Regions from separate parts of the Cetobacterium sp. NK01 genome, predicted to be linked through region 3. Evidence: riboswitches for the same ligand, from Rfam matches in the RefSeq annotation. Region 3 holds a riboswitch; each other region holds the start of a gene.

Region 1 (10,911 bases), 270 kb from region 3:
AAATGAATAAACAAAATGTAATTTTATATATAAAACAAATTTATCACTATATTGATAATAAAAATTCTAACAACTCATTAGCTAGTATAATTAATGAGATTAATAATAATAAAACTATTTTTAAAACTTTAAAAAAACATCAAATTTTTAGCAAAGATGATCGGATTTTTTATATTATTTTAAAACTGTTAAGAGATTATGATTTAAACCTTAATACTCTATCTATTATCTTCAATGTTTCAAGAAGAACTTTAAATGATGATTTAATAAGTATTAAAAAAAAATTGAAAATTTATAACTTGGAAATATCTAGTATTCCTAGTAAAGGAATTAGTATTTTAGGTGATTGTGATGACCAAAAAATTTGTTCTTTATCGTATCTTTTTAAATTTTTAATTGAAGTTGATGAACTTCCATTTATAATGTCTCAAGATTATTCTGAATTTTTTCAACAAAATATCTATATAAAATTAAATAATGAGATTGATTATTTTACTTATACATTTGATTTTGATATATTTATAAACAATAAAAAATTAATTAAAAGCTTATATATAGTTTATGGTTATGAAAACTCTTTAAATAAAATTAAAACTCTTTCTTTTGAAGAGTTTAAAAAATATTTTCTTGATGTTTTTCCAATGAAAACTATGGAAAGGGCATACAAATTTTTCAAAAATTCACTATTAGGAGATTTTCCAATTAAATATATAAGAATTTTTACTTTAACTTTACAATTTTGCAATGGAACATTAAAAAAAGATGGTGTTTCACTAAAAAAAGAAAACCTGAAATTAAAAGAACTTTTTTTAAAAAATGTCTCTTTCAGTGTATCTGAAGATAATTTTTTTGAAAAATTTTTAAATAGAGTTAATACAGCAAGTAAAGAAAGTTCTTTCTTAGGTATGTTTGATCTTTCATTTTTAAATCTATCTTTAGATAATAAAATTAAATTTGAATGTGCTGCTCTTTTTTTAGAATTAAAAAAAATATATTTTAATATTCAACTATCTAATATTATTTTTCTTTATCTTTGGAATTTAAATAAAAGTAATATTTCAGAACTTACTGATACTATTGTTGTTTTTAAAGAAATTCCTAAGTTTTTACATCCTATTATTCAAAATACTTTCTTTATAAAAGAAAACATTCGAATATCTAAATTTATAATGGAGTCTGAATTAGATTCTTATATATCAAATGATGAAAATCTATCAGTTATAACTTTTGAAAAACTAAAAGTTATAAATCGTTACCCTTTTATAAAACAATATTCTTTACCCATATAAAAATGTAACCTCTATAAAAATTATAGAGGTTATATTTTTAATATTTGCATTAATTTTATTCTACTACATAGATCTTTTCCCATTTTTGTTGGATGAAGTCTAAAAACTCTTTTATCATCAAATGTTCCATATTTTTGAATTAAATTTTTCTCTTCTAATTTTTTTATACAAATTGATACTGAACCCTTTGATAGTTCTATCCCCTTTGTCAATTCGCATAATGTTATCCCTGGGTTTTCATTTATTCTTCTCAATATCTTTTCATGCGTGGAATTAATATGATATTTATTTAACTCCTTTTTTATCTCTGTTTTATGCATAATACAACACCCCTAATTATTTAATCTATATCTATTTATATTATAGATATTTTTTATTTCCTTCTTTAAAATATTTTTTCAAAAAAAAAACACTTACCCCTTGATTAAAGAATAAGTGCAACTGGCTACCATTTTAAAGGCCCTATAGCTTTGCGTCCTATGATTTCTCATAGTTTGCCGTATATTTTTATTTTTTATATTATATCTACTTACATCTTTTTCTGCAATACTTTTTTTAATTAGAATATAACTTAAAAACAATAATAAATAAAAAAGATGGAATAAATCCATCCTTTTTTATATTTTATTATTAGGATTAGGTGCTAGTTAGCTTGAACCTCTTTTGCTAAAGGTCCTTTATCTCCACTTTCAATTTTGAAAGATACGTTTTGTCCCTCTTCTAAAAATCTGAATCCATCACCAATGATTCCTGAAAAGTGTACAAAGTAATCTTTTCCCTCTTCACAAGTTACAAATCCAAATCCTTTCTCTTTGTTAAACCATTTTACTGTTCCTTTTGTCATAATTCTGTTCCCCTCCGCATTTATAAAAGCTTTATAGAGATTTAATTAATCTCTTATATGCATTTATAGTATCATATATAATCTATAAATTAAATATTTCAATTTTTCTTTTTAGAGAAGCAAAAGTGATATATTGGATCTTTAGTCATTTTTATAGTGTTACTATTCTAATCTTGCTCTATCTATGATAAACTATTATAGTCGGGGGGTGGTATTAATGAATACAACAGCTGCTAATGTTCTAAAAGTTTTATCTCAAAATGAGATGTCTATTGATGATATGCAACTGTATTTTAACGTTGAGCGAAGCTCAATTATCAAAACAATTACACAACTTAATGAGTTTTTAGAATCAATTGAACTTCCTATTATTTCAAAATTTCATGACATTTATTTTTTAAAACTAACACCTAAAGAACTAGAGATAGTTTTTGAAAATTTTACAATTTTAACTTTTGATGAAAAAATTGATTATCTTTTTATTAAATTTATTTCCACTGGGTTTTTAAATTTAGAAAGAGAAAAAGAGATTTTAGATATTTCAAGAAGCACTATTTTAAGATCCTTTCAAAATGTTAAAGATGAATTTTCAAAGAATGGAAGTACCTATGAATATAACCATGGAAAAGGCCTTGTTTTAAAAGAACTCTCACTTAAAGATAAACAAAATTTTTATAAAAAGCTTATGAAACTTTTTATTGAGGAGGATATTCTTGTTCCTGCAAGAAAAAATCTTTTAAATACAATTAAACCATTTGATACAAAAGAACGACTTTCTCAACTTTATCCTATACTTAAAAACTCTAATATTTCTATTAACTATTTTTTACTCTCTTTTATATGCTCTTTAGAAATTTGTATAAATATTTTTGGAGGATTTAATTTTATTGATAAATCAAATTTAACTTTAGATAAGTTTAAAGAGATTAGAGAAAATATAGATACTTTTGGTCCAGAGTTTAATGAAGAGTTTAAAAATCAACTTTCTCATTTTTTAACGAATCTTTATTTGGAAAAGGGAATTTTAGAAAATAGTATAAAAAGTATTTGTTTTAATCTCATTGAATCTATTAAATTGAAATTTAAAATAGATATAAAAAATAAAGAGCTTGAAAAAATGCTTTTTAATAAGTTATATCTTTCATTTTTTAAATATAATAATAAAATTATAAAAATTATTAATGTATCGTTTAATAAGCCACACAAATTTATTTTAAATAATTTTGAATCTATTTTAAAAGATTTTAATTATGATTTGTATTTAGTTGATAAGTTTATGATTGTTTATGCTATTAGAAGAATTATTATAGATGAAAACTTTTCTAATATAAAAAATGTGTTACTTCTTTTTAACGAAGTTGCTGCTACTGATCAGATTATTTTTAAAAAATCTCTTAGAGTATTTCTTCCTAATATCAACTTTGATGTTGAAGCTACTTTTTTTCATAAAAAAAATATTATCCAAAATCATGAAAACTATGATATCATTATTAGTGACAGTAACATTGTCTCTAATGTAGAAGTTGTTGAATATTATAGTACTATTAATGTTCATGATATTTTAGAAAATCACGCTTTAACAAGTGGTTTAAAAAAATTAAACAATAATTAAACATAAAAGAACACTTTTTCAGGTGTTCTTTTTTAAGTTTTATTCTTATTAAAGATATGATACACTATTTCATGTAGGAGGTGGTTCAATGAATACAACAGCTGCTAATATTTTAAAGATTTTATCACAAACTGAAATGTCTGTAGAAGATATGCACCTGTATTTAAACGTTGAAAAAAATGCCATTTTAAAAACAATTTCGCAAATTAATGATTTTTTAGAGTCTATTGATTTACCGAAAATTGAAAAAAAAGAGGATATTTTTTATTTAATTCTCACAAAAGATCAGTGGAGAACATTATTTAATAATTTTAATGTCTTAACTGCAGAGGAGCGAATAGACTATCTCTATATTAAATTTATTGCTCACGGTTTTTTAAATTTAGAAAAAGAAAAAGAAATTTTAGATCTATCTAGAAGTACTATTCTTAGATGTTTTCAAAGCGTTAAAGATGAATTTTTAAAAAATGGTACTAGATATGAATACCTTCATGGTAAAGGACTTCTCATAACTGAATTGAGTTTTGCTGATAAGAAAATTTTTCATAGAAAAGTCATGAAACTTTTCATTGAAGAGGATATTCTTGTTCCTCCATTAAGATCTCTTTTAGAGGACGTTAAAAGCTTCGACACTAAGACTAGATTATCTCAAATTTATCCTATACTTAAGTTTTCAGATGTGTCTATAAACTATTTTCTTTTTGCATTTTTATATTCATTAGAAATTTGTTCAGAACTTTTTGAAGAGTCTCTTTATAGAAATGAAGATTATGAACAAACTAAAGAGTTTAAAAATATAAAGCTTTTAGTCAATAAATATGGTAAAGACTTTAGTCCAAAATATAAAGAAAATCTTACTTTTTTCCTTACAGCAATAATTCTAAATTATTATTATATTGATTGTGACAATAAACAAAAAGCTCTAGACATTTTAGAAGTTTTAAAAGATGAGTTTAAAATTTCTAATCTAAATAAAGATTTAGAAAAAATGTTATTCCACAATATCTATCTTGGTTTTTTTAAGTTTGAAAATAAAATAATAGATTTTAAGAATACATATTTTGATGAAGGAGAAAAAATTCTTTTAGATAAATTAAATCTAGTTTTACAAAAATACTCTTATGATTTCTTTTTAGGGGATAAATTTTCAGTCGTTTTTGCTTTAAAAAGAGCTCTAATAGAGGAAAATTTTAGCAATATTAAAAATGTTTTATTTTTATTTAATGAGGTCAATGCTAACCATTACAGCTTATTTAAAAAAAGTTTAAATAAACTTATTCCTAATATAAATTTTGATTTAGAAGCTTCTTTTTTTCATAAAAAAAATCTTCTTACAAACTGTAGCAATTACGATTTAATTATCAGTGATGAAAAAGTTAATTCTAATGTTTTTGTTATAGATTTTTATTGTAATTCTAAAGTCCAGGGGATTTTAGAAGAAAAAGCCTTTAATATAGGTCTTAACAAGTTTTGTCAACTATAATAATCTCATGGTGACTGTTATATAATAGTCACCTTTTTTTATTTTTGAAAATATTTTTTCAAAAATATGTTTACAACAATATTTTTTTATGTTATATTTATGCAAATAAAAAAATTCGGAGGTTAATAAGATGTCTTTAAGAAATTTTAGAGCTATATTTTGGTTTACATATTATTTTAAAACTAAGGTTTATATCTAGCACTATAGATATGAGCCTATTTGTATTAAAAAAATATAGGCTTATATCCCAACTTTATTAAAGACACTTTCAGTATAAAGCTTTTGGGAAACCAAAAGCTTTTTTATTTTATCAAAATTAAGTCTATTGATAAATATGACAAAACTGAATTGTTTTAAATATAATTAATAATATAGGACGGTGAAGAAATGAAAACAAAAGAACTAATGTTTAAAATATTAAATGGTATGAGTTTAGGTATTGTTGCAACTTTAATCCCTTCTGCAATTCTTGGAGAAATTGCTAAAAGTTTAAATTTAATGAATCTATTAAATTTAACTAAAATTTCAACAAGTTTGCTTCCATTTGCAATTGGAACTGGTGTTTCATATCAACTTAGTTTTACTCCTCTAGAAAGTATTTGTGTTTCAGTTGCTACTTTTATTGGATCAGGAGTTGTATCCTTTACAAATGGTAGTATTGTTCTAACAGGAACTGGGGATGTTGTAAATGCTGGTGTTACAGCTTTTATTGCTTCTTTAGCTATCTACTTTTTCAGACAAAAAGTTAAAAGTTTAAGTATGGTAGCTCTTCCTATTATTATTTCTATTGCTGTTGGATGGATTGGTCTAACTCTTCTTCCGCTTATCAGTAAAATTAACGGTGGAATAGGAATGGCTATTGAAGAGATTGTTAAAATGCAACCGCTTTTAACTGGAGGAATAATAGCTATCATTTTCTCTATTTTAATTATATCTCCTTTTTCTACTGTTGGTATAGCTCTTGCTGTTAACCTTAGCGGTATTGCTGCTGGAGCAGCTAATTTAGGAGTTTGTGCCGCTGCCTTTGGACTTGCTCTTGCTGGATTTAAAGTTAATCCCATTGGTATTACTTTAGTTCCTGTTTTGGGTTCTGCTAAAATTCAAATGGCAAATTTCGTAAAAAATCCTTTAATCATAATTCCTATTATTACCAATGCCTTTATCTTAGGTGTCTTAGGAGCTTTTTTCAATATAAAAGGAACTGCTTTTAGTGCTGGATTTGGAATAAGTGGATTAATTGGTCCTATAAATGCTCTTAATCATATGTCTTGGGATTTAAAAAATATTATTATTGTTTTTGTTTTATTTATAGTCCTTCCAATCTTTTTTGGTTATATTTGCAATTTTATTTTTATAAATAAATTAGTTCTAATAAAAGAGGAAGATTATAAGATAAGTATCTAACGATGAGATTTCTTACATTTGGAAAAAAAATACACTGCTTTTAGCAATAGATTTCAATATTGGCCTTGGTTTTAAAACTGAGTATTCTATGATATAATTGTTCCGTTATAAATTTATTATTTGGAGGAGCACTTATGAAAAAAATTATTTTTGGTATTTTAGCCATGTCTTTATCTACTTTAGCTTTAGCAGAAAATAAATATGGAGTTGGAGTTGGAGTTGGGGTTTCTAACAGTATTTATAAAGGAGCAGAAGATAAAGCTTATCCTGTACCACTTTTAGATATTAACTATGGAAACTTCTATGTTAAAGGAATTACACCTGGATATTTCTTCTTTAAAGGAGAGGATTTATCACTATCTGTTTTCCTTGATCCAATGGCTGGTTTCCCTATTAAAGCTAAAGATATGGGACACGGTTATACTAATATTGATGATAGAGATTTCCAAGCTATGGTTGGATTAAGAGCTGACTTAAATACTGGTATAGCTGGTATTAGAACAGGAGCTTCTGTACAATTTGGTGAGCACGGTTCTGAAGCTAAAATCAGTGCATTTAGACCATACAACATTAATGACAAGTTCACTTTAGTTCCTGGAATCTACGTTAAAGGATTCTCTGGAGACTATACTGATTACTACTTTGGAGTTACATCAAGCGAAGTTAATAGATCAAATAGAGACAATCTAACTAGAGAGTATAAAGCTGACGCAGCTGCATCTATTGGAGCTAACTTAAGTGCTGAATACAAATACAATGAGAAATTCTCACTTATTGGAATCTTAGGAGTAGAAAAATTCTCTAGTGAAATCACAGACTCTCCTATAGTTAATGAAGATCCTTTATTCATTGCAAGTATTGGAGCTAAGTATTTCTTCTAATAGAAATACTTATAAAAAAGACTAACTTTTTGTTAGTCTTTTTTATTTTTTCTCATTTTTAAGATTTTATACGCTACATAAAATAAAGCTAATAATATCACTAAATATCTATATTTTAAAATATAAGTGTTTATTAATTTTTCATAATCTTTATATACAGTTCCTACATTAACCATAAAAGCTACATATATCCCAGCTCCTAAACCTGTAAAAATACTAAATTTAAAAATATTCATTTCTAAAATTCCAGGGGGAAAAGATATATATTGTCTTACAACAGGAATAAATCTACCTAAAAATACTATTAGTTCCCCTCTTCTATTAAAAAGGTCCTCCATTTGTAATAATCTGTCTTCATCTAGGAAAAAATATTTTCCATATTTCAACAAAAGATTTCTTCCCAAAGTTCTTCCTAAAAAATAGTTCAAACAAGCCCCTGCAACACTTCCAAGTGTTCCTGCAAAAAGTACTGGTAAGAAGCTCATCTCTTTTGTTCCTATTAAATATCCAGCTGGTAATAACGCAACTTCAGATGGAAATGGTATAAAAGATGATTCTAAAAACATCATTATAAATATACCGAAATATCCTAAACTCATAAAAAATTCACTTGCTTGTTTTATTATCTCTTCCACAAATTCTCCTTTTACTTAAATAATAACAATATTTGGTAAATCTGATATTTTCTCCTTCTCTTGTTCTGTTATCTCTCCTCTTAAAGTTATTGTATGTCCATATTCTTTTTGAAGAAGTTCAAAAGTATCACCTAAAATTGATTTTACATTTATCTCTTGAGAATATGGCAGATCTATTACACAATAACATCTTTTTGGAGATTCCTCCTTAGAGTTATCAAGTTTGTTCTGGAGAGCCTTATTATATGTTTTAAAAGCCTCTCTTATTTCAAGCCCCTCTATTTCCTCTATCTCTTTAGCTATCTTCTCTCCCAATTTAGTGAGCTTATAATACGTATGATTTCTATGCTTTACAACTATGTTATCCTCTTTTGTTTTATACTCGACCATTATATTTTCTACTCTTTCTAAAACCTTTTCTTTAATTAGTTTTCTTACACACTCTCTAACCTCATTTTGATTTTCCAATATTCTATTTGCTAACTTAGACACAAATGTAGGACCAATTGTATCTATTGCTACTATTATTTTTTTCTCTAAATAACTCATATTTACTCCTAATTTTTACAATAGATTTAAAAGCTCTTTTAAAGTTGAGATTTCATATGTAGGCTTTATCTCTTCAGTTATTTGAATCCTTTTTGGATTATATAAACAGGTATCAATTCCAAAATTTATTCCACCTTTTATATCTGAAGTTAAACTATCTCCAATCATAAGTATATTATCCGAATCTTTTATTTTATTCTTTTCTAAAGTTATTTTAAAAATATCAGGATTTGGTTTTGAAACTCCAACCTCTTCAGATACTATAATATCATTAAAATACTTTGAAATTATTGAGTTTTTTATTCTTCCATTTTGAACTTTGCTTAAACCATTAGTTATTATAAAAAGTTGAAACTTTCCATGTAACTCTTTAATTAAATCTAAACTATCCTCAAATAATATTGAAGAGTTAGACAAATTCTCCATATATCTGTTTGCAAAATCAGTTACATCAAAATCTAAATTTAACTGCATGCAATACCTTCTAAAACGTTCTATCTTAAGTTCTTTTTGTGTTATAAGTCCATCTTCTAACTCTTTCCAAATCTTAGTATTTATATCTTTATAAATTTTCAAATGATAATCCTCATCATAATTCATATTATAATCTACTAAAGTCTTTTCTAAAGCCTCTTTCTCAGAAGCTTTAAAATCAAATAGTGTATCATCTGCATCAAAAATTAAAATATTGTATCTCATTTTCCACCTCTTTAAGTTTTAAATATTATATCACAGTTTAAGTAAATTTTTAGTAAATAAAAAGGATGAAAGTTAAATCTTTCATCCTAACAATTTGCTCTATCCTCTGCTATACTCAGATAAATATCCCAATATTTTTTTTCTTACTCTTTGAATTGCATTGTCTATTTTTTTATTTGGCTCATTTAGCATCTCTGCAATCTCGTTGTACTTATATTGTTTACATGTGTAGAAAAAAACTTTTTTTTCTAAAGGTGTTAAACTTTTATTTAAAAACTCTCCAAGCATTACTACTAACTCTTTTCCTAAAAGAATATCTTCAGGAGAAAAGAAATTTACAGATGGCTTTGCATATTGAGCTAAATCATCTAAATTAACATCTTTATCACCAATTATTGAGTTATTTAACTTCTGATTTCTATTTGAATTAGAAGATTTTACTGCTGTAATAATCTGTCTTTTTATACATAGATTTGCAAAAGTACTAAAGCATACCTCACGTGTTTCATCATATGATTTTATCGCCTTCATAAGACCTATATACCCCTCTTGTAGTAGATCATCGATGTCTCCACCTTTTATGAAGAAGTTCTTGCTATTTCTCAAAATATCACTTTTATATTTTAAGAAAACTTTTTCCATAGCTTCGCTGTCACCATTTTTTGCTAACATTACATCTCTTTCATCCATTAGTTTTGCCCCCTTAACTATTTAACGGTAAAAAAAGTAAATTAAGCTCGCTCCTTAGATGCAAAATTCTTTAACTATTTTCGTTATAAAAAAATGATATCATAATTTGTTTTTTATTTAAACATTTCAATTTTTCTTTTTCATTCCTATTCTTTGAAATATATAATAATATTCTAATATTGTATGTTTCTATTCTTTTGTTTTTTTATTTTATTTCATATTCAATATTTAATTTCATTTTTTGAATTTTTTATAACTCTTTACAACCTCTTTATATCTCTATGTTTTTATATATTTTTTTGTATATTTTATGTTTTTTTAAAACTTTTTTATTGACATCAGTACATAATGTATGCAATAATTCGTTTACAAACCTTTCTTGCATACGTATGCAAAATTAAAGGAGGTATTTATGAAAAAGAATAAACTAACTATGAAACAAATTGGAGATCTTCTTGGTGTTTCTCAATCAACTGTTTCAAGAGTTATAAATAATCACCCCAATATAAAAAAAGACGTTCGTGAGCGAATTTTAAAATTTATAGATGAAAATGAATTTCTTCCTGATTATAGTGCTCAGATTTTACGTGGAGAGAAATCAAAAATACTCGGTTTACTTACCGTTGATTTTAAGAATCAATACTATTTAGAAATAGTCAATTATGTTGAAAAAATCGCTAGAGAAAAGGGATACTCTATTATTGTCATGAACTCTGAACGTTCATCTATTCTTGAAAAAAAACATATTATTGAACTTCAAAAAAGAGGTGTTGATGGAATCGTAGCTTGTCCAGTGTCTGAAGATAATATGTCTTTTATTAAAAA
Region 2 (10,911 bases), on a different contig from region 3:
AACTATGCTGTTATGAAAGTTAATAAAATAGGAAGTGAACTAGGAGCTGATTTATCAGCATTTTCAACATTTAAACTTTTAGGTCCTGAAGGAGTTGGATGTGTAGTTGGAAAAAGAGAGTATATTGAAAAAATTGTAAAAAGTAATTACTCTGGTGGTGGACAAGTACAGGGGCACGAGGCTCTTGATGTTTTAAGAGGATTAGTTTATGCACCAGTTTCTTTAGCTATCCAAGGAGAAGTAAATGATAAACTACATACTATATTTAATAGTGGAGAAATAGAGTTTATTAAAGGAGCTTATCTTGTAAATGCCCAATCAAAAGTAATTGTTGTAGAATTAAAAGAGAATATAGCAGAGGATATGTTAGTTTATGCTGAGAAGTTAGGAGCTTTACCAAATCCTGTAGGAGCTGAATCAAAGTATGAGTTTTCTCCACTTTTTTATAGAGTATCAGGAACTTTTAGAGCTGCAGATGCAACTTTAGAAAAGAGAATGATTAGAATAAATCCAAATAGAGCTGGGGTAGAAACAATAGTTAGAATATTAAAAGAGAGCTATAAAATGGCAAAAGAGGTGAAGTAGTATGTTTTTAGATATTGTACAGGAAAAAAATCCTCAATTAATAAAAGCAGCAATAAAACTTCATCAAAGAGGAGAGATATTACCAGATACATATATTTTAGATGTAGATGCTATTTTAGAAAATGGAAAGGCTCTTTGTAAAAAAGCTGAAGAGAATGGTATTAAACTTTATGCAATGACAAAACAATTTGGAAGAGTACCATATTTAGCAAAAAAATTAGTGGAGATAGGATTTGCTGGAATTGTAACTGTTGATTTTAAAGAGGCTTTAGTTATGATGGACAACGGTGTGAAACTGGGAAACGTAGGTCATCTAGTTCAAATTCCAACAGCTCTTGTAGATAAAGTAATAAGACACAATCCTGAAATTATAACTGTTTACTCTTTAGAAAAAATAAAAGAGATTGATGAAGCTGCAAAAAGATATGGAAAAGTCCAAGATATAATGCTAAGAGTTTTAGAAAGAGATAGTAAAATTTATTCAGGTCAAAGTGGTGGCTTTTATTTAGATGAGATAGAGGCAGTTGCTAAAGAGGTTTTAAAATTAGAAAATGTAAAACTAAATGGACTTACATCTTTTCCATGCTTTTTATATAATTGTGACAAAAATATAATAGAGGGAACTAAAAATATTGAAACTATAAAAAAGGCTGAAAAAATATTAAAAGAGATGGGAATATTTGTAAAACAATTAAATATGCCTTCAGCTACATCTTTAGAAAATATGGAAAGTATAAAAAAATATGGTGGAACACATGGTGAACCTGGACATGCTTTAACAGGAACAACACCTTTTAATAGCAAAAATTTACATGGAGAGATTCCAGCAATTTTATATGTTTCTGAAATATCTCATAATTTAGATTATAAATCTTACTGCTATGGAGGTGGACATTATAGAAGATCTGGAATGAGCAGCGTTTTAGTTGGTAAAGATATTAAAGATATGAAAAGGTGTTCAGTAGAAGCTCCAACAATGGAGAGTATAGATTATTATTTTGAAATATCAGGAAATAATCCAGTTGGACAAACAGTTGTAGGAGCTTTTAGAACTCAGATATTTGTTACAAGAAGTAATGTGGCACTAGTTGAAGGGATTAAAAATGAAGAACCTCAAATTATAGGTATTTATGACAGTTTAGGAAGAGAGATATAAATTATGAAAAGATTTGTAGTGTTAGTTTTAGATAGCTTTGGTATTGGAGAGATGGATGATGTAAAAGATGTTCGTCCCCAAGATATTGGAGCTAATACATATAGAAGTGTTTTAAGAGATAATCCAAATTTAAAAATACCTAATTTAGAAAGATTAGGTATAGCTAATGCAGCTAAAATGGAGATTGGGAATGTAAAGTTTTCAAAAGATGCTGTATACGGAAGAGCAAACCTTATGCACTTTTGGTGTGATACTTTCTATGGACATCATGAACTTATGGGAACTTATCCTAAAAAACCTAAAACAGAACCTTTTTCTGAAGCTATAGATGAGGTGGAAAAAGTTTTGAAAAATCACGGATACTCTGTGGAGAGATTTGGTTCTCCAAGAGAAGTTTTAATAGTGAATAATTGTGCTACTATAGGTGATAATTTAGAGGCAGATTTAGGACAAGTTTACAATATAACTGGAGCTTTAGATTTTATAAGTTATGAAAATCTATTAGAGATAGGAAAAATTGTAAGAGGAGTTGTAAAAGTTCCAAGAGTTATAACTTTTGGTGGAAAAAATGTGACAATTGAAGATTTGAAAAATGCGTATGAGTGTAGAGATGGACTTTTTGGAGGAATAAACGCTCCTAAATCTGGAGTTTATAGAAACGGTTATCAAGTTCAACACATGGGATATGGAATAGATAGTGAAGTACAGTTACCTAAAATTTTAGAAGGAGTTGCAAAAACTGTATTTATAGGTAAAGTTGCAGATATAGTTGAAAATCCAAAAGGGAAATCTATATTTTGTGTAGATAGTGCAAAGGTTATGGAGTTATTGATAGAAGAGATAAAATCTAATGAAAATGCTTTTATATGTGCTAATATACAGGAAACAGATTTAGCTGGACACCAAGAGGATCCTTTTAAATATGGAGAGAAACTTGAAGTTGTAGATAGAAACTTAAAAAAGGTTATAGATCTATTAGATGAAGATGATATATTAATAATTACTGCAGATCATGGAAATGATCCAGATATTGGTCATTCTAATCATACAAGAGAAAAAGTTCCAATTTTAATTTATAAAAAAGGTTTAAATGGAATAGATATAGGAGAGAGAGGTTCTCTTTCAGATATTGGTCAAAGTGTAGCTGAATATTTTGAAAGACATTTACCTGACAATGGAGAATCATTTTTAAAAAAGTTGTAGAGAGATCTACAACTTTTTTTCAATTCTATCAAAAGCTTCTTTTAAAACTTCAAGAGAGTTAGAGCAAGCTATTCTAATTGCCTTATCATCTCCAAAAGGTTTACCAGGAATAACTTTAACTTTGAGCGTTTCAAAAAGATAGTCTGAGTACTCAATAGAATTTAGATTAGTTTCACTAATATCTATAAAAATATATATTCCTCCTTGAGGAGCAAAGGCTTTTAAACCATGGATTTTATTGATTCGATTTAAGCAATATTCAACTCTTTCTCTGTAAAGAGGAACAATACTATTTTTAATATGATTTCTATTTTTTAATGCTGCAAGAGCTGCTCTTTGAGATATAGCTGAAGCACTGTAGACAATAACTTCGTTAATTTTTCGAATAGTATCAACAATAGCTTTTGGAGCAACATTATAACCAACTCTCCAACCAGTCATAGCAAAATTTTTAGAAAAGCTACAAACAGAGATTGTTCGATCTTTCATTCCATCTAAAGTGTAAATTGGTATAAAACTATCAGAGTAATCGTAGAAATCATAGATATCATCAGCATAAACAATTAGATCATATTTTTTAGCCAGTTGGCTAACAATTTCTAAACTTTCTAAAGAGTAGCAAACTCCTGTGGGATTAGAAGGAGTATTAATAATAATCCCCTTAGTTTTATTTGTTATAGCTTTTTCTAAATCATTTTTAATAATTTGATAATTATTTTCAATAGTTGTATGAACAATAACTGGAGTTCCTTTGGCCTCTTTTATTTGATCTACATAAACTGGAAAAAAAGGAGCTATGACAATAACCTCATCCTCTGGATTTAAAGTAGCTTGAAGTGCCAAATACATTCCATGACAAGCTCCTGATAACACAATAACTTCATCTAAGTCAATACGATAATTTTCAAATTCAGTTTTATGATATTTTATAATCTCTTTTCGAAGTTCTAAATCTCCCAATGGATCAGTATAATGAGTGTGACCATTTAAAGCATCTTGAAAAGCGGAATTAATAATCAGTTCATCAGTGTGTATATCTAAATCCCCAATCCCTAAATTTATAATACTATTTTTTTCTGATTCATCAATTGACTTAAAAGTTGTTTCCTCTTTATTTTGAAATCTCTTAGCTAAAAATTTTGATCCGTTCATTTTACTTCCCTCCCTATAAATCTCCTTCTAAAATAGTTGTAAATTTTTCTTTAGTAAAATTAAGTGGCATTTCACTTCCTGCAACAGAGTTTAAAATTTTATCAATAATCTCATCTTTTTTTTCTAGATATTCATCTTTAATTACAATCTCTTTAAGACTAGTTGGAAGATTGATTTTTTCATAGAATTTTAAAAGTTTATTAAGCTCCTCGGAATTATTTTCGAGCCTTAATTGAACTAAGATCCCAAAAGCTACAACTTCCCCGTGTAGATGTTCCTCTTCAACACGTTTAATTTTTGTTAAAGCATCAAAAATAGCATGGGCAAGAGCTCCATTGTATTTAAAATCAATAAGATTTGAAACAATACCTGTTGTAACAAGAATTACTCCAACAACCTCTTTGAAATTGTCATCGACTATAGGTGTTGTCAAAGCAAGGTCTCCGTAATTTAACATACTTTCTTTACAAAGATGACTCAGTTTTTCTCCCATAGTAGTATTAAAGTTTAATCTTTTTCCACGAGCTTTAAGATTCATTTCGTAATATTTAGCCAATGTATCTCCAATTCCAGCCCATAAATATTTTTTAGGAGCTAAAATTAGCGTGTTTAAATCTATAAATGTTTTATGAGGAGGTCTTTTTAAAAAGTATAACTCTTGAAACACATGATTTTCCTCATACATTACTGAGATATAAGAAACAGCAGCACAAGTAGAAGCAATAGTTGGAATTGTAAAAAGTGGGATATTTAATTTATCCATCATAACTTTTGAAGCATCTATGGATTTTCCACCTCCAATACCAAGTATTAGATCATAGGTATTATTTTTTAAATTATCTAAAGTTGAGTTAATAATATTATGACAACATTCATTACCATAGTGAACTAAGTGGAAATTTTTATGCTCTAAAATTTTAAAAAATTCAGTTTTTATTGATAAAAGAGATTTCTCTCCATGAATAACTAAGATTTTATTATATTTTTCAATCTCTTTATTTAAAGTGCCCCAAATGTTGTTGTCCATATAAACTTCTGTTAAAATAGATTTTTCCATAAAAATTCCTCCCAGTTAAAATAGATTTAGATAAAATAAAAAAGCTTTTGGTTTCCCAAAAGCTTTAAATAAGAGATTCTTTAATAAAGTTAGTTGGGATATAAGCCTATATTTTTTTAATGCAAACAGGCTTATATCTATATTTCTAGATACAAACCTTAGTTTTAAAATAATACATAAACCAAAACATAGCCCTAACTTTTCTTAAAGACATTTTAAATAACCTCCAAATTTTTTTTATTTGCATCAATATAACATAAAAAAAGATCGTTGTAAACATTTTTTTGAAAAAATTTTTTCAAAAAAAATAAAATAAAAAAAGATTGACAAATTTGTGAAAAATTATTATCATTTTTAAAACATTTATAGCTGGGGGTATTTTATGAAAAGAACATTATTGCTATTAACAATTGTTTCAAATTTGGCTTTTGGAAAAGATGTGTTTAAAATTGGAGCGACTCCAATACCTGCTGGAGAAATTTTAAGTGAAATAAAAGAGGAGTTAGCAAAAGAGGGGTTGAATATAGAAATTGTTGAATTTACAGATTATATAATGCCAAATTTAGCTTTGGCAGATGGATCTTTAGATGCGAATTTTTTTCAACATAAACCATATTTAGCTAATTTTATGAAAGAGAAAAATTTAGATTTAGTTCCTTTAGAAGATATATACGTTCCACCATTAGGAGGATATTCTAAAAAATATAAAAGTTTAGAGGAGTTAAAAGTGGGTGATAAAATAGCTATCCCAAATGATCCAACAAATGCTGGAAGAGCTCTAATCTTACTTCACAATAATGGAGTTATAAAACTATCTAATCCAAAGGATCTTATGGCCACAGAGTTTGATATAGTTGAAAATCCTAAAAAACTAAAGGTTGTTTCTCTTCAAGCTGCACAACTACCAAGAGCTTTAGATGACGTAGACTTAGCAGTTATAAATTGCAATTACGCTTTAGATGCAGGCTTATCTCCTCAAGAAGATTCTTTGATTGTTGAGGGAAAAGAAAGTGCCTATGGAAATGTTGTATCTGTGAGAAAAGGAGACGAAAATAGTAAAGAGATTGCAACTTTAATGAAAGTTCTAAGGAGTGACAAAGTTAGGAATTTTATATTAGAGAAGTATAAAGGAGGAATTATTCCTCTATTCTAAACTATTTTGGAGGTCTTTATGAAAAAAATGTTAAAAGGAATTTTTATAGGGTTAATAGTATTAATTGTTTTTAGTTGCGGTAAAAAAGAACAAAATAACAAAGAGGTAAATGAAAAAGTTTTTGTAATAGGAACTAATGCAGAATATCCACCTTTTGAATACTTAGAAAATGGAAAAATAGTAGGATTAGATCCAGACATAATAGAAGCGATATTTCAAAAGCTTGGATATAAATATAAATGGGTAAATATGGAGTTTGGAGGATTAATATCAGCTCTTCAAACAGGAAAAATAGATGTAGTTATAGCTGGTATGAGTATCACTCCAGAGAGAGCTAAAATGGTTCAGTTTACATCGCCTTATTTAACTTCAAAGGTAGCTTTTATAACAAACAAAAAGAATCCTATAAAAGGTATGGACGATTTAGAAAATAAAAAATATGGAGCAGAGTTAGGAACAACAAAGGAGAATACAGCAAAAAAAATTCATGGATCCACAGTTGTGCCTTTTCAAAATAATACATCGGCTTTACTAGCTTTAAAAAATAATCAAATTGATGGAATTGTTTTAGATGAAAGCGTAGCAGATGAATATGTGAAAAATAATCCTGATTTGATATTAGTGGGAATTTTAGAGGGAGAACCTAAAGCTATTGCATTGAGTAAAAATGAGAAAGAATATGAAAAAATAAATGAAGTACTAATACAATTAGTAAATGATGGTACTATTGAAAAGTTGAAAGAAAAATATAAGGTAAAATAAAAAAGAAAAAAATCCATTCAATAACGAATGGATTTTTTTCTATATTATTAGTTGTACATTACTCTTACAGTAACTTTTCCTTTGAAATTATTTTCTATTGAACTTAAAGCTAATTTTCCATCTATATCTTTTTTATTATATAAATTGATATTATCATTGTGAAGTTCTTTAATATAAACTCTAACTGCTTCCTCTTTAGAATTTTCTAACTTAAAGCTAAGTTCATTAGTGTTAGCTATTTTTTTTATAGCTATTTTTGTAGGAGTTATTAAATTTAATTTTGTATAGATATCAACATTCATATCTTTTGAACTAAAAGTCAAAATAAAATTTAGTATAAAAAAGATAAAGAAACACAAACTCTTCATTTTAATCCCCCTTAAAATTTATTAATAAAATTAATAATAAATTAAAATAAAGTAGTTATACTTCTTTATACTGCAACTGGCTACCATTTTAAAGGCCCTATAGCTTTGCGTCACACAGTTTCCTATGTTTTGCCTTTATTTTAATTTTTACAAATTAATCTACAATAAAATTTTACTATATTGACCTTTTATTTGTCAATAGTAAGGGAATTATTACTTAATTTAGTTTTGACCAGTTATACCTATTCCAATTTCGTTAAATATAATAATATCTTTGTTTAAAATAGATTTAGAGTCATTGGGAAGTTCTTTAAAAATTATATAACTTTTATAGCTTTCATTTTTTTTTAATATATTTCCCTTATTTTTAAACACTAGTTTTATTATTTTTTCCTCTTGTGGTTTTAACATTATAAACTTTGGAAAACATTCAAGCATTAATTCTAAACTATTATTTTGAAATTCTATAGGAGTTTCAAAATATGGAAGGAGTTTAACGGTCTTATTACCATTATTCATTAAGTGAATATTTGTAACAGAGTTATGAGTTAAATTTAGCTCTATTTTCGTAGGGTTTATAGATAAATTAAAGTCAGTTGATAACAAAATCGTAGAAAAAAATAGATAAATTAATAAAAGTTTTATATAAAACACTCTCCTTTTGTTGTTTTATTAAAAAAGCAACTCATTTTCTAAAATAGGTTCCCCAATATAATATCCTTGAATAAAGTCTACTCCAATCTCCTTAATAAAATCAAATTGCTCCTTTGTTTCAATTCCTTCAGTTGTTATTTCATGTTTCATGGTTTTTAAGAGAGCTACAATTCCTCTATAAGTTTCTTTTCCTAAAGGACAATCGATATTGTTTAATAAACTTCGATCTATTTTAACCTTATTAATTTTAGTTTTTAAAAGAGTTTCTAAGCTAGAATTCTCTATAGGGAAATCATCTATTGCAACTTTTATTCCTAATTTATGTAGTTGATTTACTCTGATGATAAGTTTTTCATAATCTAGATTCCCTCGTTCTGTCAATTCAATCTCTAAATTGGATAAATCACATTTTAATAAGTTTATTTTTTCTATAAACTCATCCATCAATATAGTTAAAGGTGATATATTGATTGCAATTTTTTTACCTTTTTTTAAATATTTTTCTATTTTTTTTAAGATTAGAAAATCTAATTGATGTATAATGTCTAATTTTTCCAAAAAATTTATAACTTTAATTGTTGAAATAAGATCATTTTCCTTATTATAAAATCTTGATAATACTTCAAAACTTTTAACCTCTCCCTCTAAAGAATAGATTGGTTGAAAAGCAACTTTTAAAATATCTTCTAAGTTAAATTTTAGAAGATTCTCCAATTGTTTATTCATAAAATCCCCCAATTTTAATATATTTTTTAATAACTATTTAAATAAACATTTAAATGAATTTGTTCTTTATGTTCACCCTCTAAAATGCTATTTTGAGTTTCGATAAGTTGTCCCTCTAAGATAAAATAGCTGTTTTCACCACTATTCTCTATTATTTCATCGCTTATAGAGAAATTTCCAGCTTTGATTATAGAATTACCATTTTTTAAATCCACTTGTGGTTTTGCTAGTTCTAATTTTAATGTATTTCCAGATAAATTTTTTATAGTTATTTTAGAAGTTGCAGTTTTTGAATTATCACCTTTTAAAACAGTTCCAAAATCTAAATCTTCTGCTGATATTAATTCAAAATTTGAACCAGGAGTTTTTAAGTTTACAGTGTACTCTCGTCTTGTTAATCCAGATTTTTCTGTGTGTATAATTTTAAGTATATGAGAACTTCCAACCCATTTTATAAGAGAAAGAGAGACTAGTCCATTATTTTTATAGATAAAATCAATATCTAGTTTAGAGTTTTGAATACTTCCTGTAGTATCACCTAAAGGATTCATATCCATAGAGATCAGTTTACTACTCTCATAAAATATCTCTAATTTTCCATCATTTAATTCTAGACCATTAATAAATTGTCCAGAGTTTAAATTAACTTCTACACTAGTATTAGTAGTGTTTCCAGCAAAATCAAAATCAACTTTTTCACCTTTGTTATAACTATTTTTAAAGTCTATCACAATATTATTGTTTTTTACAATATCTTTAACTACTGTTAGAGTTGGATAAGAGACCTTAACAATTGGAGAATCCTTTAGAAATTTGTAATTATTATCAGACCATTCTCCTTGAACAAATGCTATTTTTTCATTAGTGTTAAGTTGAACTCTTTCAGAGTTTATCCCCCTAATATACGTTAAAAAATCTTTTTTGTCCTCATTTTTAATTTTTATAGATAAGTTTCCACTGACTTCCTCTCTACCACTATTGGAATAAACCCAAATACCTAAATTAGAATTATCATTACTTTTTTGGATTCCCCCTTGAATAGAAGATGTTCCCTCTAACAATCCACCTGTTGAATTTTTAAAATATGGATAAGTTTTAAGAGTATCATTGTAGTTAGCAACATAAGTATCTCTGTTAATTAAAGTGGAATTCCCTGCAAATAAATAGCCTTTTGGAGCATAATCTTTTTCACCTAGAGCAATCATGGGAATTTGTATATCATTTGGTGACATCTTTACTTGCTGGAAATGAACAAATCCAGCTTCTCTATCTAAGTCACTTGTTTCTATTAAATCTTTTTCTCCAATCTCTAAATTGTTAAGCTTGTGGTCAGAGGTAAAATTGCCTGTAGTATTACTATTTCCAGTTTTTTTCTTAAATTTAATTTTTGGATACAGTATCTCTCGAATTTTTCCTAAATTCCTATTAGGAATATAAATATGCGTGTTGCCGTTATTTGCTGAACTTGGAATTAAAGAGATTTTATAACTATCCCCATATGGGATTTCTACAATATCTTCGTTTTTTGTGTAAGCATAATCTCGTATTGATTTTAAAAAGTTACTAGGAATAGCAATTTTTATTTCAGCGGTAATACTAGCTTCAGCTGATTTTTTTTCATATGTTGCCAAAGTAACAGATCTTTTATCATTATCAATTTGGTTTTCATTCCCTAGGCTTTTCCTAAATAAAAAGCCTTTTTTATTTATTTCTGTTAAATATGGATAAATAGATTTATTTGTACCAATATTTATAAAAATATTTTGGATTTCATTAAAGTTAGCATTTATTGTGGTATTTTTATCTTTATTTATAAATCCTTCATACCTCCAATGCTCTTCGTTACCTAAACCAATTGTAGGAGTTAAATCTATTCCGTGATTTCCAAAGAGACGGTTAACAGAAACTCTGCCTAAAGATGCAATATAAAAATTTTTAGAAAAATTTTCTATTTCTTTTTCATCTATTATATGATCTTTTAAAGCATTAACATTATAACTAAAATAATCTTCGTATTTATCTTTTATTTTGCCAATGTAAACTTTAGGGTATGTGAGATTAATTGTTTCATCATCTATATTTTCAGTGGGAATAT
Region 3 (10,911 bases):
TTGAAGCACAACTTGAATTTGAAACTCCAGCGATAGGTGGAAAAGATAGTATGAGTGGAACTTTTAAAGACTTAGATGTACCTCCAACTTTGATATCTTTCGCAGTAACAACAGAGAGTGTAAAAAATATAATATCGTCTGAATTTAAAGAAGTAGGAAATAAAATATATCTAATAAAAAGTGAAAGACTTTTTGGTGATTTACCAAATTATAAAAGATTAAAAGAAAACTTTGAACTATTAGAAAATTCAATAAAATCAAAAGAAGTAATATCAGCATCAACAATAAAGTTTGGTGGAATAGCAGAAACTGTTATAAAGATGTCTTTTGGAAATAAAATTGGAGCTAAAATTGAAACAAAAGAAAATCTATTTAATTTAATGCCAGGGGATATAATAGTAGAATCAGCTAAAGAATTAGATTATGGAATTCTTTTAGGAACAACAATTGATGAGAAAGTTATTGAATTAAATAAAGAAAAGTTTGAAATAGACTCTTTAATAAATATATGGGAAAAGAGATACAGTAAAATATATCCATATACAGCAGAAACAATTGGAGAAGTAATCGAAAAAGAATATATTACTAAAAAAGAGTTTAAAGCTAAAAAACTTTATAATAAACCAAAAGTTTTAATAACAGTATTTCCAGGTACCAATTGCGAATATGATACTAAAAAGGCTTTTGAAAGAGCTGGAGCAGAGGTTGAAATATATGTATTCAATAACTTAGGTGTTGAAGAGATAAAAGAAAGTATAGATACCTTATCTGAAAAAATAAAATCAGCTCAAATATTTATGATTCCTGGAGGTTTTAGTGCAGGGGATGAACCAGATGGTTCTGGAAAGTTTATAGCAAATATTTTACAAAATAAAAAGATAAAAGAGAGTATGGAAAAGTTCTTAGAAAATGATGGATTGGTACTAGGAATATGTAATGGATTCCAAGCTCTTATAAAATCAGGGTTATTACCTTATGGAAATGTAGATAGTGTAACTAAAGACTCACCAACATTATTTAGAAATGATATAAACAGGCATGTATCAAGAGTAGTTAGCACAAAAATTGTTTCAAATAATTCTCCATGGATGAGCTCATTTACTGTAGGAGAAACTCATAATATACCAATGTCTCATGGAGAGGGAAAATTTGTAGTAAGTGAAAATTTCGCAAAAGAGTTATTTGAAAATGGACAGGTAATAACACAATATTGCGATGAAAATAATCAAGTGACAATGGATAAAAATCATAATTTAAATGGGTCAACATATGCAATAGAAGGGATTGTTTCTAAATGTGGAAAAATATTAGGGAAGATGGGACATTCAGAAAGATATGAGGATGGACTATTAAAAAATATAGATGGAAATAAGATGCAAGATATTTTTACTAATGGAGTTAATTATTTTAAAAAATAAATATTAAAATGGGAGAGTGACCAAATGTTATTAGTAGAAGCAAATAAATTATATGAGGGAAAAGCAAAGAAAGTATACAAAACAGAGAATCCTAACGAAGTTATTATTTATTATAAAGATGATGCAACAGCTTTTAATAATTTAAAAAAAGGTCAAATACACAATAAAGGAATATTAAATAGTCAAATTACAACATTAATATATGATTATTTAAAGAAAAACGGTGTAAAAACTCATTTGGTAGAAAATTTATCAGAAAGAGCTCAACTTTGTAAAAAAGTAGAGATTATTCCACTAGAAGTAATTGTTAGAAATACTCTAGCAGGATCTACTGCAAAACTTTTTAAGATGGAAGAGGGACAAATTTTAGAAAACCCAATATTTGAAATATGTTATAAAAAAGATGAGCTAGGTGATCCTATGATAAATGATTATCATGCAGTTGCGTTAGGACTTGCTACAAAAGATGAGTTAGAAAATATTTATTCTCAAACTAAAAAGATCAATGAGTTATTGAAAGATTTGTTTGATAAAGTAGGGATTGAGTTAGTGGATTTTAAAATAGAGTTTGGAAAAGATAACGAAGGGAATATTATTCTAGCAGATGAGATATCACCAGATTGTTGTAGACTATGGGATAAAGAAACTAGAAAAAAATTGGATAAAGATAGATTTAGAAGAGATTTAGGAGATATCGAAGAAGCTTATCAAGAAGTTTTAGCAAGACTAAATAAAATAGTGGGGTAAAAATGATAAAAGAGATAGAGTATTTTTTAAGTGGAAAAATAAATGAAGAGTGTGGAGTGTTTGGAGTATTTAATGTAGAGGATGCAGCGCAACTAACATATTATGGGCTACATTCATTACAACATAGGGGTCAAGAGGGAGCTGGAATAGCTTCCTCTGATGGAGAAAGTATCATTAGAGAAAAAGGAGAAGGATTAGTAACTGAAGTTTTTAATACAGAAAGAATAGCTAAACTTCCTGGAAATATGTCTATTGGTCATGTTAGATACTCAACAACAGGTGGAGGAGGAATTGAAAATGTTCAACCTATATTAGTTCGTTCTCACACTGGAGACTTTGTAATTGCTCACAATGGAAATATAGTAAATGCAAAAGAATTAAAAATGCAATTAGAAGCAATGGGAAGTATTTTTCACACAACATCAGATAGTGAAATAATAGGACACTTAATTCAGAGAGAAGTTGGGGATTTTCATGAAAAAATACTTAAAGCATTACCTAAATTAGAAGGGGCTTTTTCATTTTTAATAATGAATAACGAAAATCTTTTTGTGATTAGAGATAAAAATGGATTTAGACCTTTATCGATGGGAAAATTAGAGGATGGATATGTGTTTAGTTCTGAAAGTTCAGCTTTTGAAATAGTAGGTGCTGATTACATAAGAGGGTTAAAGCCAGGAGAGGTTTTAAAAGTTTCTAAAGATGAAATAGAGTCGTTTCAGTATACAGACTGTACTCAAGATAAAATGTGTTCTATGGAATACATATATTTTTCAAGACCAGATAGCAGTATAAATGGTTTAAATGTTCATACAAGCAGAAGAAACTGTGGAGCAATACTTGCGAAAGAAAGTCCAGTTGAAGCAGATATAGTTATAGGAGTACCAGACTCATCTTTATCTTCAGCAATGGGGTACTCAGATTTCTCAGGAATTCCTTATGAAATGGGACTTGTAAAGAATAGATATGTGGGTAGAACATTTATAAAGCCAAATCAGCACCAAAGAGAACGTGGAGTAAAGATGAAACTTTCAGCTATGGAAGCTGTTGTTAAAGATAAGAGAGTTGTACTTGTAGACGACTCGATAGTAAGAGGAACAACATCTAAACATATAATAAAATTATTAAAGGATGCAGGAGCAAAAGAGGTTCATATGAGAATAGCATCATCTCCAATAATAAGTCCATGTTTTTATGGAGTGGATACCTCTACATATAATGAATTGATAAGTACAAGATTATCACCAAAAGAATTAGGAGAATATATTGGAGCAGATTCTCTAGCGTTTTTATCAAATGATGGAATGGTAGAAGGATTAGGAAAAAATATATGTTTAGCATGTTTTACTGGAAAATATCCAACTAGTATGTTTAGTTTATTAGAAAATTTAAAGAAATAGGGGTCGATAAAAGTGAGTAATAAATATATGGAAGCTGGAGTTAGCTTAGAAGCTGGATATGAATCAGTTAGAAGAATTAAAAGTCATGTTGAAAGAACTAAAGTAAAAGGGGCAATGAATAGTTTAGGAGCATTTGGTGGAATGTTTGATTTATCAGAACTTGGAATGAAAGAACCAGTTTTAGTTAGTGGAACAGACGGTGTTGGAACAAAATTAATGCTAGCATTTGAAATGGATAAACACGATACAATAGGTCAAGATGTTGTGGCTATGTGTGTAAATGATGTTTTAGTTCAAGGTGCAATGCCATTATATTTTTTAGATTATATAGCTGTTGGGAAAAACTATCCAGAACAAATTGAAGCTATAGTAAAAGGTGTAGCTGATGGATGTGTTAAGTCAGAATGTGCATTAATAGGGGGAGAGACAGCAGAGATGCCTGGAATGTATAGTGAAGGGCATTATGATATAGCTGGATTTACAGTTGGAGCTGTAGAGAAAAAAGATTTAGTAACTGGAAAGGATATAAAAGAAGGGGATGTTCTTGTAGGAATATCATCTAGTGGAGTTCATTCAAACGGTTTTTCTTTAGTTAGAAAAATAATAAAAGATGCAAATTTAGATTTAAAAAAAATATATGAGGGATTTGAAAACTCTTTAGGGGAAGAGTTACTAACACCAACAAAAATATATGTAAAAACAGTAAAAGAAGTTTTAAAAAATATAGATATAAAAGGAATGTGCCATGTTACAGGTGGCGGATTCTATGAGAATATACCTAGAATTATACCTGAGGGAATGGGAGTAGAAATCGATTCTAAAAATATAAATGAGCTTCAAGTATTTAGATTTTTAGAAGAAAAAGGAAATATTCCTAAAAAAGAGATGTTTAATGTATTCAACATGGGAGTTGGATTTATATTTGTTGTATCTAAAGAAAATTTAGATAAATTAGTTGAAAAATTAGAAGAGTTACAAGAAAAGCCAATGATATTAGGGGAAGTTAATAGAAAAGTAGGAGTAGAAATAAAATGGTAAAAATTGCTGTTTTTGCTTCTGGAAATGGTGGGAATTTTCAGAGAATAGTTGAAGCTCAAAAGTCAGGAGAGGGAAAAGGATACGAAGTTAAAGTTCTAATTGTTGATAAAGAGAGTGCATATGCTATAGAAAGAGCAAAGTCGTTGGGGATACCATACTATTTTATTAATCCAAAAGATTATAATACAAAAATGGAATTTGAAGAGAAGATTATAGATATATTAAAAAAATATAAGATAGAATACATAGTTTTGGCGGGATATATGAGAATAATATCACCAATATTATTGGAGGAATATTTTAATAAAATAATAAATATCCATCCAGCTTATTTACCTGAATTTCCAGGAAAAGATGGTATTGGAGATGCATACAAAGCTAGAGCAAGTAAAACAGGAGTGACTATTCATTATGTGGATAGTGGAGTTGATACAGGGGAGATAATATATCAAGAAAGATTAAAAATAGACTCTCAATGGGGATTAGAGGATCTTAAAAATAAAATACATGAAATAGAACATAGAATTTATCCTATGATTTTAACAAAGTTATTTAAAAAGGGAGAATAATATAGATGAAACGTGCGTTAATAAGTGTATCTGATAAAACAGGAATAGTAGAATTAAGTAAAGAGTTAGTAGAGTTAGGATATGAAATAATTTCTACAGGTGGGACAAAGAAAACATTAGATGAAGCTGGGATAAAGACATTAAGTATATCGGATATTACAAGTTTTCCAGAAATTATGGATGGAAGAGTAAAAACATTACATCCAAATGTTCATGGAGCATTATTGTGTGTTAGAGATAATAAAAATCATTTAAAAGCTTTAGAAGATAATAAAATAGATTTAATAGATATGGTAGTTGTAAATTTGTATCCATTTAAAGAAACGTTAGCTAGAAAAAATGTAACTCATGAAGAGTTAATTGAAAATATAGATATAGGTGGGCCAAGTATGCTAAGATCAGCGGCTAAAAATTACAAATCAGTTACAGTAATAGTTGATCCAAAGGATTATAAGACAGTAGTTTGTGAGTTAAAAGAAGATGGTGATACCTTATTAGAAACGAGAGAGAGATTAGCGGCAAAAGTATTTAGACATACGTCATCATATGATACTTTAATTGCAGAGTATTTAACAAATAAAGTAGAAGAAAAATTCCCAGAAACAATAACTGTAACTTACGAAAAAGTACAAGATTTAAGATATGGAGAGAATCCACATCAAAAAGCTGGATTTTATAAAAAAAGTTTTGTAGGATATTCAATAGGGAACGCAAGACAATTACATGGAAAAGAGTTATCATACAATAATATTCAAGATGCTAATGCAGCGTTAGAGATATTAAAAGAGTTTGATAAACCTACTGTGGTCGCAGTAAAACATATGAATCCTTGTGGAGTAGGTAGTGGAAAAAATATCAAAGAAGCTTGGAATAAAGCTTATGAAGCAGATAAAATATCAATTTTTGGTGGAATTGTTGCTGTAAATTCATGTATAACTATTGAAGTAGCGGAGCAACTTTCTCAACTATTCTTAGAAATTGTAATAGCTCCAAGCTATGAAGAAAAAGCTTTAGAAATTTTAACAAAAAAGAAAAATATAAGAGTGCTGGAGTTAGATACGAAAAATGATATCTTAAATAAAATGAAAATAACTTCTGTTATGGATGGAGCATTAGTTCAAGAGTTTGATGAAATGAAAGTATTGAAAAATGAACTTATATATGTTACCGAGAAAAAACCAACAGATGATGAAATAGAGGAGCTATTATTTAATTGGAATGTGGTTAAGCATGTAAAATCAAATGCTATTGTTATAGGAAAAGAAAATCAAACGATAGGTATAGGAGCAGGACAGATGAATAGAGTCGGAGCAGCTAAAATAGCTTTAGAACAAGGAGGAGAAAAATGTAAAGGAGCAATCTTAGCTTCTGATGCATTTTTTCCAATGGATGACACAGTTGAGTTAGCTGCAAGATATGGAATAAAAGCAATTATTCAACCAGGAGGATCAATAAAAGATTCACTTTCAATAGAAGCATGTAATAAATATGGAATAGCTATGGTGTTTACAGGGGTTAGGCATTTTAAACATTAATTTGGAGGAGTTTATGAAAGTTCTTATAGTAGGAAAAGGTGGAAGAGAACATGCAATTGCATGGAAAGTAAAAGAGAGTGATATGGTTAAAGAAGTATTTATAGCTCCTGGAAATATTGGGATGGAAAACTTAGGTACATTACTTGATATTTCAGAAGAAAAAATTGAAGAGTTAGCAGATTTTGCAGAAAAAAATAAAGTAGACTTAACAATTGTTGGACCAGAAAATGTTCTTGCCTTAGGAATTGTAAATGAATTTGAAAAAAGAGGATTGAAAATTTTTGGACCTACAAAAGAAGCTGCAAAAATTGAATCCAGTAAAGAGTTTGCTAAAGAACTTATGAAAAAATATGATGTACCCACTGGAGATTATGAAACGTTTATCGATCTAGAACAAGCAATAAAATATGTGGAAGAAAAAGGTGCTCCAATAGTTATAAAAGAAGATGGATTAAAGGCTGGAAAAGGGGTTACAGTTGCATTTTCAGAAAAGGAAGCTTTAGATGCTCTAAAAATAGCTTTTAGTATTCCTAATAATAAAGTTGTAATAGAAGAATATTTAGATGGGTTTGAATTTTCAATTATAGCTTTAACGAATGGAGAGATAGTAATTCCTTTAGAAATTGCTCAAGATCATAAAAGAGCATATGATGATGATAAAGGTCCAAATACTGGTGGTATGGGAGTTTATTCACCAGTTGATAGAATTAATTCGGATGTAATAAATGAAACTTTGGAAAAAATACTAAAACCAATGGCAAAAGGAATGGTTAAAGATGGAATCCCATTTAAAGGATTTCTTTTTGGTGGAATAATGCTAACGAAAGATGGAGTAAAGACAATAGAATTCAATGCTAGATTTGGAGACCCTGAGGCAGAAGGAATTTTGCCAAGATTAGAATCTGATTTTGTGAAAGCAATATTAGATTTGATGAATAATAAAAGTGTTGAATTACAATGGGATAAAAGATATACAGTGGCTGTAGTTATGGCTTCTGAAAACTACCCTAAATCTTCAACAATAGGTTGTGAAATACATATACCTGAAAATTTAAATTCAACAATATTTCATATGGGAACTAGAGAAGTAGATGGAAAGGTTGAGACAAATGGAGGAAGAGTTCTATCTGTAGTAGCTTATGGTAATACGTTAGAAGAGGCTAAAAAAAATGCATATTTAGATGTAAAAAAAATAAAATGCAAAAAATTATTTTTTAGAAATGACATAGGCTCAAAAATGTGCTATAATAACGAAAATAAATAAAAAAAGACCTGCACAATACTAAAAAAAAGTGCAGGTCTTTATTTAAAAATTGGAAAATTGAAATTGGAGGCAGTAGGAAATGATGAATGGAAAAATAATAAAAGAAGCAATAACTTTTGATGATGTGCTATTAGTTCCAGCAAGGTCAGAGGTATTACCGCATGAGGTAAGTTTAAAAACTAAACTTACAAAGGATATCGAATTAAATGTTCCAGTTTTAAGTGCAGCAATGGATACTGTGACAGAAGGAGATCTGGCTATAGCTTTAGCAAGACAAGGTGGAATAGGGTTTATTCATAAGAATATGAGCATAGAAGACCAAGCTGCAGAAGTTGATAGAGTAAAAAGAAACGAAAGTGGAATGATAAAAAACCCAGTAACTTTAACAAAAGACTCAACAGTATGGCATGCAGAAGAGATAATGAGAAGATATAAAATATCAGGATTACCTGTAATTGAAGAAGATGGGTCTTTAATTGGAATTATAACAAATAGAGATTTAAAATATAGAAAAGATATGGATCAATTAGTAAGTGATATAATGACTAAAGAAAATTTAGTAACAGCTCCTGTGGGAACTACATTAGATCAAGCAAAAGATATTTTACTAGAAAATAGGATAGAAAAATTACCGATAGTTGATGAAAATGGGAAATTAAAAGGGTTAATAACAATAAAAGATATAGATAATTTAGTTGAGTATCCATTTGCATGTAAAGATTCTCAAGGAAGATTAAGAGTTGGAGGAGCTGTAGGTGTTGGAGCAGATACTTTAGAGAGAGTAAAAGCTTTAGTAGAAGCAGGAGTAGATATAATAACAGTAGATTCAGCACATGGACATTCAAAAGGTGTTATGCAAAAAATAAAGGAGATTAGAGAAAATTTCCCAAAATTAAATATAATAGGTGGAAATATTGTAACAGCTGAAGCAGCTCTAGATTTAATAGAAGCAGGAGTGAATGCAGTTAAGGTAGGAGTAGGACCGGGATCTATTTGTACAACAAGAGTTGTAGCAGGAGTAGGAGTACCGCAGTTATCAGCAGTTAATGATGTATATGAAGTTTGTAAAACAAGAGGAATAGGAGTTATTGCAGATGGAGGAATAAAGCTATCTGGAGATATGGTAAAAGCTTTAGCAGCAGGAGCAGATTGTGTTATGCTAGGAGGGCTTTTAGCTGGAACGACAGAAGCTCCAGGTGAAGAGATTATATACGAAGGAAGAAGATATAAAGTGTATGTAGGAATGGGTTCGATGGCAGCGATGAAAAGAGGATCTAAAGATAGATATTTCCAAAACGATGCTAAAAAACTTGTGCCAGAAGGAATTGAAGGAAGAGTTTCTTATAAAGGAAGCTTGAAAGATGTTGTATTCCAATTATGTGGAGGAGTAAGAGCTGGAATGGGGTATTGTGGAACACCTACAATAGAAGATTTGAAAGTTCATGGAAAATTTGTAAAAATAACAGGAGCAGGCTTAAAAGAAAGTCATCCACACGATATTATTATAACTAAGGAAGCACCAAACTATTCTAAATAGATATAAAATGTTGACTTTAGAAGCGTGATTGATTATAATTAAAGAGAAATTTTTATATTATAAGGCAAAGTAGGGGAAACCCTATGACGCAAAGCTATAGGGTCTTTAAAATGGCAGCCAGCTGCAGTAGTCTTTGTGGACTATTGCAGTTTTTTTTTGCAAAAAATTAGAGGGAGGAACGATGAAAAAAGTAATATTTTTAATTTTGATAGTTGTAAATTATATAACTTTTTCCCAAAGTGATATAAGTATAACAATACCATCAAATACGACAGATATGTATTTGTATAAAAATTTAGAAGAAGGTGAATATCAGGGAGTTTATGTTGATCTTTTTTCAAATATATTAAATAACAAGGAAATAGATATAAAATTAGATGAAGAAAATAGTGACGTTGTATTAAGAACAATTGAGACTCAGAAAGGTCAAGAGGAATATGAATATATAGATACCCCTATGATATATAGAGTAGGAGTTGTTGTTAATAAAAATTCAATGTTTTCAAATTTGAGAAACATAAAAAAATTAAAAGTAGCATATATTCCAAACCAGCATGGATTAAAAGAGTTTCAAGAAAGATATAAGAATTTAGAATTAGAAAAAATAGAAGTTAAAAATATCGATGAAGGATTGGAAAAACTTGAAAGTGGAGAAGTAGAAGCATTTATAACTCAAGATTGGTATGATAAAAACTCAGGTGAAATAAATTATAAATTGTTAGAAAATATTAGATATAATGAACAGATTGCGATAAAAAAAGGGTTACAAGATATACAGGAAAAAATTCAAAACACTTTAAATAATTTAGAGGGAGAAAAAATACAAGAAATTTTATCTAAAAATAGAGTAGAATTTTATAGATATTTATTAAAGGATACTCCAAGTTATGAGACAGTTAGAGAAAAGTATAAAAATATAAAAGTGAAATTGGGAAAAGATAAATTTATGTTACCCTTTTATTATGAGCAAAAAAATAAGTATCAAGGCTTAACTATAAATATTTCACGTGAATTGGAAGAAATTATAGGTATTCCATTTAATTTTGTAAAGGATGGAGAGTATGATATAGAAGGGATATCTATAGAAGATAGTAAAAATAACAAAAATATAAATTATACTAAGCCGTATTATGAGATGAAATTATCTGTAGCTAATAGAAAGTCTGATGGTTTTATACAAAATATTTCAGACTTAGATAAAACTAGAGTATTAGTTTTAAAAGATGATTATAGCTACGTTTATTTAAAAGATGTATTAAAAAACAGTGAAATAATAGAAGTTGAAAGTTATGAAGAAGGATTAGAAAAGTTATTAAATCAAAAAGGGGATTATCTAGTTGGGTATTTTAATATACTTACAGGAGTAATTAGTAATAATTTTTTAGATGATAAAATAAAGGTTG

What was found. A riboswitch is a leader RNA that binds a small molecule or an ion and turns the genes downstream of it on or off. The one in region 3 is predicted to bind cyclic di-GMP.
Region 1: it holds a riboswitch for cyclic di-GMP, as region 3 does, so the genes downstream of both, NON08_RS06690 (MarR family transcriptional regulator) here and NON08_RS07915 (HD domain-containing phosphohydrolase) in region 3, are expected to answer to the same signal.
Region 2: it holds a riboswitch for cyclic di-GMP, as region 3 does, so the genes downstream of both, NON08_RS09430 (hypothetical protein) here and NON08_RS07915 (HD domain-containing phosphohydrolase) in region 3, are expected to answer to the same signal.

The regions. Positions count from the first base shown of each region.
Region 1 covers NZ_JANIBO010000001.1:1,357,172-1,368,082, reverse strand. Annotated here, with positions in the region: gene NON08_RS06695 (hypothetical protein) at 1-1,289, shown strand, start outside; gene NON08_RS06690 (MarR family transcriptional regulator) at 1,319-1,609, opposite strand; cyclic di-GMP riboswitch class I at 1,723-1,798, opposite strand; gene NON08_RS06685 (cold-shock protein) at 1,933-2,133, opposite strand; gene NON08_RS06680 (hypothetical protein) at 2,351-3,745, shown strand; gene NON08_RS06675 (hypothetical protein) at 3,834-5,228, shown strand; gene NON08_RS06670 (PTS sugar transporter subunit IIC) at 5,616-6,632, shown strand; gene NON08_RS06665 (MipA/OmpV family protein) at 6,767-7,513, shown strand; gene NON08_RS06660 (DedA family protein) at 7,546-8,148, opposite strand; gene NON08_RS06655 (DUF2250 domain-containing protein) at 8,164-8,697, opposite strand; gene NON08_RS06650 (YjjG family noncanonical pyrimidine nucleotidase) at 8,713-9,396, opposite strand; gene NON08_RS06645 (sigma-70 family RNA polymerase sigma factor) at 9,496-10,086, opposite strand; gene NON08_RS06640 (LacI family DNA-binding transcriptional regulator) at 10,499-10,911, shown strand, end outside.
Region 2 covers NZ_JANIBO010000002.1:39,076-49,986, forward strand. Annotated here, with positions in the region: gene NON08_RS09395 (aminotransferase class V-fold PLP-dependent enzyme) at 1-585, shown strand, start outside; gene NON08_RS09400 (YhfX family PLP-dependent enzyme) at 587-1,741, shown strand; gene NON08_RS09405 (phosphopentomutase) at 1,745-2,944, shown strand; gene NON08_RS09410 (aminotransferase class I/II-fold pyridoxal phosphate-dependent enzyme) at 2,951-4,096, opposite strand; gene NON08_RS09415 (iron-containing alcohol dehydrogenase family protein) at 4,110-5,153, opposite strand; gene NON08_RS09420 (MetQ/NlpA family ABC transporter substrate-binding protein) at 5,536-6,306, shown strand; gene NON08_RS09425 (transporter substrate-binding domain-containing protein) at 6,325-7,068, shown strand; gene NON08_RS09430 (hypothetical protein) at 7,116-7,436, opposite strand; cyclic di-GMP riboswitch class I at 7,505-7,580, opposite strand; gene NON08_RS09435 (hypothetical protein) at 7,659-8,090, opposite strand; gene NON08_RS09440 (EAL domain-containing protein) at 8,109-8,816, opposite strand; gene NON08_RS09445 (hypothetical protein) at 8,843-10,911, opposite strand, start outside.
Region 3 covers NZ_JANIBO010000001.1:1,627,015-1,637,925, forward strand. Annotated here, with positions in the region: gene NON08_RS07875 (phosphoribosylformylglycinamidine synthase) at 1-1,418, shown strand, start outside; gene purC (phosphoribosylaminoimidazolesuccinocarboxamide synthase) at 1,443-2,165, shown strand; gene purF (amidophosphoribosyltransferase) at 2,168-3,565, shown strand; gene purM (phosphoribosylformylglycinamidine cyclo-ligase) at 3,572-4,603, shown strand; gene purN (phosphoribosylglycinamide formyltransferase) at 4,597-5,172, shown strand; gene purH (bifunctional phosphoribosylaminoimidazolecarboxamide formyltransferase/IMP cyclohydrolase) at 5,178-6,707, shown strand; gene purD (phosphoribosylamine--glycine ligase) at 6,721-7,971, shown strand; gene guaB (IMP dehydrogenase) at 8,051-9,508, shown strand; cyclic di-GMP riboswitch class I at 9,562-9,637, shown strand; gene NON08_RS07915 (HD domain-containing phosphohydrolase) at 9,690-10,911, shown strand, end outside.